2 linked regions of the Fervidicoccus fontis Kam940 genome follow. The main gene of each other region encodes a partner of the protein of the gene in region 2 in a complex. Links are inferred from orthologs where the notes say so. Each region holds a gene or a part of one and is shown on either strand. Other genes may lie near its edges.

Evidence for each region. Proteins that work in one complex are often made in the same cells at the same time.
Region 1: FFONT_RS02170 (region 2) and FFONT_RS02960 share a complex: the UniProt entries of both Methanocaldococcus jannaschii proteins name them as parts of the RNA polymerase complex. The link is inferred for Fervidicoccus fontis Kam940 from one-to-one orthologs.

Annotation. Positions count from the first base shown.
Region 1 is NC_017461.1:564,482-568,797, forward strand. What follows is about bases 923-3,582. They hold FFONT_RS02960 (DNA-directed RNA polymerase subunit H), read right to left. Parts: upstream 2,546-3,582; coding sequence 2,300-2,545; downstream 923-2,299. Other genes in these bases: FFONT_RS02955 (DNA-directed RNA polymerase subunit B), read right to left, coding at 923-2,298. In the rest of the region: more of FFONT_RS02955, read right to left, coding at 1-922; FFONT_RS02975 (aldehyde ferredoxin oxidoreductase family protein), read left to right, coding at 3,617-4,316. UniProt on the Methanocaldococcus jannaschii protein: DNA-dependent RNA polymerase (RNAP) catalyzes the transcription of DNA into RNA using the four ribonucleoside triphosphates as substrates.
Region 2 is NC_017461.1:422,147-426,623, forward strand. The notes cover bases 1,166-3,986. They hold FFONT_RS02170 (DNA-directed RNA polymerase), read right to left. Parts: upstream 2,930-3,986; coding sequence 2,402-2,929; downstream 1,166-2,401. Other genes in these bases: FFONT_RS02155 (redox-regulated ATPase YchF), read left to right, coding at 1,166-1,505; FFONT_RS02160 (GTP-dependent dephospho-CoA kinase family protein), read right to left, coding at 1,646-2,170; spt4 (transcription elongation factor subunit Spt4), read right to left, coding at 2,189-2,398; FFONT_RS02175 (PIN domain-containing protein), read right to left, coding at 3,011-3,439; FFONT_RS02180 (translation initiation factor IF-2 subunit gamma), read right to left, coding at 3,418-3,986. In the rest of the region: FFONT_RS02150 (B12-binding domain-containing radical SAM protein), read left to right, coding at 1-276; more of FFONT_RS02155, read left to right, coding at 282-1,165; more of FFONT_RS02180, read right to left, coding at 3,987-4,477. UniProt on the Methanocaldococcus jannaschii protein: DNA-dependent RNA polymerase (RNAP) catalyzes the transcription of DNA into RNA using the four ribonucleoside triphosphates as substrates.

The DNA.
Region 1 (4,316 bases), 140 kb from region 2 along the record:
CCTTTCAACGCTTGACTTATTGAAGATCAGTGCATCTTCGATGTTGTACCCAGTATAGGACATGATGGCTACAACAGCGTTCTGTCCTGCAGGCTTTTCATTATACCTTATTACTTCCAGCGGCTTTGTCTGAACTAGAGGCTTTTCAGGGTGGTGGAGTATATGCCCCCTTGAATCGGTTCTAACGTTGAAGTTAGCTGCATATAGACCTAAGGCCTGCTTAACCATTGCAGACTGGTAGGTGTTTCTCGGGGACTGGTTATGCTCAATGTATGGAATAGTTGAAGCCGCGACTCCAAATATTCCAGCAGTCCAGAGCTCAAGATGAGTATATTCCTTTCCATTCGGTCCTAGCAGATCTGAAGGATCTAGAGCTATATACGCGTTTTCCTCTTCCTCAGCATCGAGGTACTCTATTTTCCCTTCCTTTACAAGATCTGAAAACGTCTTTTCCCCTTTCCTTAAAGCTTCAATGTCTCTTTTAGTTACTGCAGGCTTTCCGTTTCTCACTATGATTAAAGGCCTCCTTATCCTCCCAGCATCTGTATTGACGTAGAGTTCTTTTATTTGAGGTCTCTCGTAATAAACGACATTGATCTCGTGATGAAGATCTCCCTTCCTCCTCATCTCCCTTATTGTGGAAGCGAGCTTTTCACCATCCGGGTAATATCCTATGTGCCTTCCGTTTAAGTAAACCCTAGTCATTTCTAGGTACTGGGTGTTGTTGTTCTCCACAGCGTCTTTAAGGGCTTCTTCAACTGGTATGACTCCGAGCTTGTAAAGCTGGTTTTCAACCTTCTTCTCGCTGATTCCAACAGTTATGTATGTGAGAAGGGAGAGGTTCTTCACCAGACCGCAATTTGGACCCTCGGGAGTCTCGAATGGACACATCCTCCCCCATTGAGTGCCGTGGAGGTCTCTAGCCTTAAACAGGGGCTGGCTCCTGCTCAGCGGCGATACAACCCTTCTCAAATGACTGAGCATGCTCATCCAGTTCGTCCTATCTAAAAGCTGGGATACGCCCGTCTTTCCTCCGACCCATGTGCCCGTTGCCAAGGCATGCCTTATCCTCTCGGTCATAACATCTGATCTTACTATTGACGATATTTTGAACCTCTTGCTCCTGGTTAGGACCTTCTCAGCTTGGTAGTTAAAGTCCTTTACAAAGTTCTTGAAGGACGCCCTGAAGAGGGTTGCAAGCAGGTCGCCTGCAAGCTTCAGCCTTTTGTTCGCGTAATGGTCCCTGTCATCAGGCTCCCTCCAGCCTAAAGAGAGCTCAAGAATCATGTTGGCCATTTGTGCTAAGAAGAAGCCCTTCTTCCTTCTGTCCTTAGGGGAAGAACCCAAATGAGGGAAGAAGTACTTGTCGATAACCTGCTTTGCCCTTTCTATTCTGTTCTCCCTGACCTGACCTATTGCAACTCTAGTTCCTATATAATCTAAAGCGTCATCGACAGTCGCTATAGATCTGGAGGCTTCAAGGCTTGGGAGAAGGAGGCTCTGAACCTCCGGGTTTAAGCTTACCGCATAAACAATATCCTGATCCTTCTCAAATCCGAGGGCCCTCATGAGTATGGCAAAGGGAAGCTTTCCAGGAACTCCTCCAAATGAGATCGTGATAGTCCCATCCTTATGGAGCTCCATCATAACTGAAATCCTATAAGATCCGGTGCTAGATATTGCCTTAGCCGTATAGAGAACATTGCTCCCCGCCTTTCCCTCATCGACCAATACTCTGTTTGTTACCATATCTTCCTGAGCTATTATGACTTTTTCAGTTCCATTTATTATAAAGTATCCTCCCGGATCATCGGGATCTTCGTTTATCTTTATAAGCTCCTCAGGGCTCATCTTGCTCAGAGGATCGAGCTTGCTTTTAATCATTATTGGAAGATCTCCGATGTATACCTTATCCTTTATGCTCTCAACTCCATTTTCAACCAGCGTTATTTCAAGGTACATTGGGGACGCATAAGTAATGTTCCTTACCCTCGCCTCAAACGGAGTTATCTCTACTTCAGATCCGTCAGCCTCTCTAGAAACTGGCTTTAAAACTTCAATCTTACCAAGCTTAAACTTCACTTCAGGGAAAGCTGTTTCTATAATCTCCTGTTCATCTATAATTTCCTGCAGCATAGTCTCAACAAATCTGTTATAAGAATCGAGATGCTGTCTAGAAAGCCCCTGCTCTTCAATAAACTTTTTAGCTAAAAGCCACCTCGCTTCTCCATCTAAGTAGCTAAGGTCTTCTTTTTTCTTGGATTCACGCGCTCCCTCTTCTTGGATATTATTGGACATGTCAGCCGATCACCACTAGTCTGTAGACAACTGATTCTCCTGTTATCTCATCTCTCCTTGTAATCTTCACAAGCTCTCCTGGCTTTGCTCCTATCTCCCTCGCAACTGGATCGCTCGATCTGATTAGCGGGAGCTGATTAATGCTAACATTAAGCTCCTTCAGTACCTTTGGGACCTCAGTTATTGGTATCCTCTCATGCTTTGGAACGAGAACGTGATCTTGTACAGAAAACTTTTTTGGAGACATGACCTTTTACAACCCCATTTTGTTGTTAAGAACGATTTTACGCATTTTACTAAACCTTTCATAAAACATAAAGCAAACAAAAATTTACACTGAATAAGAGTTTTTAAATATTTATGCTCTTTTTGTATTTCATGATTATAAATATAAGGGATTTTATTTTTTACTATGAAAATTTTACTACTGAATAGAAAATATTTAATGTGCCGCGGCCGGGATTTGAACCCGGGTCACGGGCTCGAGAGGCCCGCATACTTGGCCGGGCTATACTACCGCGGCTTCTCTTTAAAAATCTCTTTTAAAAGATTTTAAAATTTGCTCTCAATTGTACAAATTAAAAAATATATACCCTGTATTTAAATAAAAAATTTCCGTTCTCCGCTTTAACGAGTAGAGTTTTTATCTAGTAAATTAAAATATTAAAGTAGAGGGCGCCGGGGTGGCCGAGCGGTCTAAGGCGGTGGGCTCGAGACCATAAGGATGAGTCGTTTCCGGCCTTCAGCAGGAGACCCACTGCTCCTTGCGGGGCGCGCGGGTTCAAATCCCGCCCCCGGCGCCTTAGTGCGCTATTTCTGTTTTTATAAAGGTTATAGTTGTTGAAACATCTCAAGCGATTATGCATATAAGTTAGCAAACATTATTGCAGACATAGCTAATAGATACGATGCTTTAGTTCTGCAGGAGGATCTGAAGGACATCAAAGAAAACATGAAGAAGGGTAACAACTTCAACAAGACGCTTTCTCTGCGGTTCTACAGAATACTTGCCTAGACAAAGTGTTTTGAGTTTCATAAAGGTTTATAGGGGCTGATATTGATTATCTGATTTGAGCTAGAAAATATATTCCTTAAATACTCAAGATGTGGGGTGCCTGGGGTCACTCTGAATGCCCTCAAGCCAGATGAAGCTCCCCATGAATCCGCGAGGAATGTAAAGGTGATGAACCCCAAGAGCTACATAAGTCTACAAAAGACTACGTAGTCCCAAACCCTTCTGCTTCTAAAACTCATAACATAAATTTTATTATTATAAAAAATACAATTATCATTTTGTAAAATTCAAGTGGGATAAAAAATGTCTCCAAATTCAATATACGGATACGCTGGAAAAATTTTATGGTTAGATTTAACGAAAAGAGAGGCGAAAAAGCTAGAGCTTAGCAGAGAAATGGCAAGAGATTATATTGGCGCTAGGGGATTTGGTATAAAAATTCTATGGGACAATATGAAAAAAGGAACTGATCCCCTCAGCCCGGAAAGCTTGTTAGTTGTATCAGTAGGTCCTTTGGCCGGAACCTCTTCTCAGAGTGCGAGTAGGTGGTTTGTAGTATTCAAATCACCATTAACTGGAACGTACTTCAGAAGTGTTGGGGGAGGGTACTTCGGTGCAGAGATGAAGTTTGCGGGTTATGATGCAATAGTCGTAAGCGGAAGAGCTGAGAAGCCCACTTACGTTTGGATAAAAGATGATAATGTCGAGTTCAGGGATGCCACGAGGGCTTGGGGCCTAACCACAAACATGACGACTGAGCTTTTAAAAGAGGAAACGGACAAGAGCGCGAGGCTCATTACTATAGGTCCTGCAGGAGAGAGGTTGGTGAAGATCTCCTCTATTCAGAGTGACGACCAGAGGAGCGCAGGAAGAGGTGGAGGAGGTGCAGTGCTTGGAGCAAAGAACTTGAAGGCTATAGTGGTTAAAGGCTCAAAGATGCCGAAGCTATTTGATGAGGAGAGGTTCAGAGAAGCAGTAAAGGAAGAAATTCAGACGTATCAAA
Region 2 (4,477 bases):
GAATATTTTTGGAAGACTCTAAGAAACAAGAAAAAAATTAAAGTTTCTGTAAATCCGTTTATTCCGAAGCCATTAACTAAAATGGAAAATGAAAAAATGGAAGAAGCAAACGAGCTACAAAGAAAAATTGATTACCTAAATGCAAAACTCTCGAAGATTTCTGAATTTGAATACTATCCTCCTAAATTAGCACGTCTTCAGTATACTATAAATAGCTTGGGAGAAAATGCACATGTTTTTTTAATTGAACATGCATTAAAGAAAATTAGGGACTGAGAAGGTTGGTAAATTACTTACCACCATTAATAGGTGTAATTGGAAAAACTAATGTAGGAAAATCGACGTTTTTTTCTGCAGCTACAATGACAACAGTTGAGATTAGTAACAGACCTTTTACCACAATAAAACCGAATCATGGAATAGGGTATGTTAAAATAACTTGCCCTCATCTTGATTTTGGTCTTGAAGCTTGTAATCCAAGAACAGGTTATTGTCAAAATGGTAATAGGTTCGTTCCTATCGAACTGCTCGATGTTGCTGGTCTAATACCTGGTGCACATATGGGAAGAGGCTTAGGAAATAAATTTATGGATGACCTCAGAAAAGCAGATGCATTTATTTTAGTTATCGATGCATCTGGGTCTACAAATGAAGAGGGGAACCCAGTACCGCCCGGTACCTACGATCCTATAGAAGAAGTTAAGCAAATAATAAATGAAGTTGATTTATGGTTGGCTAAAATAGTAAGCTCTGATTGGCAGAAGTTTTCTGTAAGTGTTGAAACAAGCAGAAAGAATTTTGTAGATGCATTATACGATAAAATTTCTGGACTATCTATAAAAAGATCTCATGTGATTGAGGTACTTGAAAGGATTGATTTGACAAATAAAAGACCGAGCAATTGGAAAGAAGAAGATTTTTATATTTTTGCAAAAGAATTAAGAAAGACGGCTAAGCCTCATATAATTGCTGCAAATAAGGCAGATCTTCCTACCGCATATGAAAATATTGAAAGACTGAAAAAAGAATTTCCCGAGGTTCCAGTTGTTCCAGTTTCATCTGAATCTGAACTAGCTTTAAGAAAAGCTGCAAAGATGAATCTGATCGATTATATTCCAGGAGATAGTATATTTTTTATAAAAGAAAATGTCAAGTTAACTCCACAGCAGGAAGTTGCTCTAAAATATATAGAAGAAAAAGTCCTTAAAAGGTATGGTTCTACAGGTGTTCAAAAAGTAATTAATTCTATAATTTACGATGTATTGAAAAAAGTTGTAGTTTTTCCTGTTGAAGACATTAATAAGCTTACAGATAAAAACGGCAATATATTGCCAGATGCGCTAATAGTAGATCATGAAGCTTCTCCTAAGGTAGTAGCGGGTTTAATACATACTGAACTAGAAAAAGGATTTCAGTATGCTATTGATGCAAGGACAAAGCAAAAGATGGGAGAAGGTAGCAGAGTTTATGATAGGCTTGTCTTTAAAATTGTCTCAACAATCTGAGTGTTCTCTTTCTGAAGGATGAAGGTTTGTTTGGTGCTCATCATTTTTATTAGTTATACAGCTTACACCTTTCACCTTCTAGGAGAGAGAAGGTCAAAATATACCTCATTGAAGAAATTTTCCCTTAATATCCGATAAAATTAAATCGAAAATTCTATATAAAAATCTTGCAGTATATTGCTTATTTCTCTTTTTGTCTTTTCGTTAACATCAAAGACAACAGCGCCCATTCCTGGTTGCCCATAAATTACTCTTCCACTGGAATTCATTGGTATTAATAAAGGGACATATAATGATAGAAGATCTTCCTCTCCTCTAACAATTACTAAAGATGAAATGCCTTGGATGTAGTTAATTAAAACTTCAGAAAGTTCTTCATTTATTGTTTCTTTACTGATAGTTCCTTGTTTGTTATATATTTCGATTATATCCGTATAGTAACTTTTTATCTTTGAAATATCATATCTTTCTCTTTTTGTCTGCATATCTACAAAAGAAAGCACAGGAGATTTTTCTGCAATTTCTATATACTTTTCCGTTACATAATCTCCTATTGTTATATACCTGAATTTATTATGTGTAGTTTTTATAAGGTTTTCAAAAGAGGAACCAGAATAAATTGGACCAAATGGTTCCGAAAGAACTTTCTTGAGTTTATCATTCATTTTTAGAACTATTTATCATCACCTAATCTTTATTGCATACTTTCCAGGCTTCGTAATTCCTAAGATTTGAGCTATTTTACTATTATTAACATCTAGGACAATTACAAGTCCTTCCCAATCATTAGTAAATTCTTTAGACCCGCAGACAGGACATACTTCGACATTTGGTTCTACAAGAGCCTTGCACTTTATACATGCCTTATAAGGAGATTTCAACCTTTTAGACATTGCTTATCCCTCTACAGTTTTACCAAGGTAGGGCTGTCTCATAGTTAATTGGACCCTTATTTCTTTTTTTTCAGTAGAAAAACTTAATGCGATAATCCTTGCTCTAACAATATCTCCTCTTTCAATGATTCTATTACTGTTTTTCAGAATAAATGCTTCCCTGCTGCTATCATATTCAACGTATTCGTCAGAAATTTGCGATTTATGCACAAATCCATCTATTGGACCGATCCTAATGAATAATCCATAATCTTTAACGTCTGTTACAAAGCCCTCTACTACTTCATGCATTAAAGGCTTCATAGAAATTATTGACGCTTCTACATTATGATAAGATGCTCCATCTCCATGCACAATTTTTCCAAATGGATCTACCTTTGCCTTTTCGACACCAATAATAATTCCAAGCTCATCGTCATAGTATCCCGAGTAATATTGATTCAGTATTTCTGATGCGACTTTGTCCAAATCTTCATTCATCCTTTCCGGCGGAATCCTTAGTATATCCTTTACCCTAGAACGTAAAAACATATACTCATTACCTCATTGCTACAAATATTGAAAAGTTGTTTTATATTATTGATATAAAGCTTTTATAAGTATTATGTTAAATTATAGCCAGAATTCGAAATCTGTTTCAAGGGAGTTTTCACTTTCTCTGTAGTAAATACTTTTTATCCCGATCTGTCTCAATTTTCTCCTCAATTCTCTGTCATTTGTAGCAACAATTACAATGCCCTTTTCGGTTAAGTTCAAAGCAATTTCTAAAATGTCTTTATCAGCAGAAAAATAATTAGACTTTTGAAGTTCACATTTTTCCTTAATCAAGCCAATTCGTTTTTTTATTTCATTATCATTTTTTCTGTTTTTCCTCTCCAATTTTTCTAATTCATTTAAAACGCTTTCTAAGCAAATGAATTCCGGTTTATAATTAATCAAAGAAGAGATCTCTTCGAAAACATCAAACTTTCTTAGATGCATAAACAAGAAATTTGTGTCAAGCACTACATATATGTTTTTTATAACTTCAAGATCCCCCATCCTGCCAATCTCCACTTCCCATTAATCTCTCTGCTGAACACAGCCCTGCTACCGCTTATGCCAACAATGGGCTTTGAAAGCGAAATTTCTATTACATTGCTTGATACTCTCTCAACTACTCCTTTAGTTAGAGCAGTCCCTATCGTAATCATTAGTCTTTCTTTTGCCTGAATAGGTCTTGCTGTGATGAATTCTTTTGCACCTACAACTCTTTCGAGCAAATGATATTCCATTTCAATATGGTCTATTATAGGAAGTTTATTATTAGGAATTGTAAGAACGTTTCCAATAAGTTGATCTCTTTTAGTAATAGATGGATCTAGCTTTGTCCCTACAGCGAGCAATCCGCCTGGAAGGGCTTTTTCAACCTCAATTTCACCGAACCTTAAACTAGTAACTTCAGTATATATAGCCTGATATTCTTCTCTTCCGCCCGATTTTTTAACTTTCATGCCTGGCAGAATTACTATTTCATCGCCGATTTTAAGCTCTCCTTGCGAAAGTGTGCCTCCAACCACACCACCAGCAAGTTTTTCAGGAGGTGTACCAGGCTTATTTACATCAAAGCTTCTAACAATGTGCATTAAAGGAGGCTTAGTCAGATCTCTTTCCGGAGTAGGTATGTACTTTTGTATTGCAGCCATAAGAACATCAATATTAGCCCCTTTTAGAGCGCTAATAGGTATAATAGGAGCATTTTCTGCCCATGTGCCTTCTATGAGACGTTTAATTTCATTGTAACTTTCTCTAGCTCTTTCCCTGCTTACTACGTCAACTTTGTTCTGAACTATAATGAGATTTTTTATTCCGATTATTTCAAGAGCCTTAAAATGCTCAAAAGTTTGCGGTTGAGGACACTTTTCATTGGCTGCTATCACTAAAAGTGCTCCATCCATTATAGCAGCACCAGAAAGCATGGTAGTCATAAGTATTTCATGTCCTGGCGCGTCAACATAAGATATTCTTCTTAAAAGCTCAGGCTCCGATCCTGAGGGACATTCCTTGCATTCTGGTAAGGGCTGGTACTCTTCTGGAAAT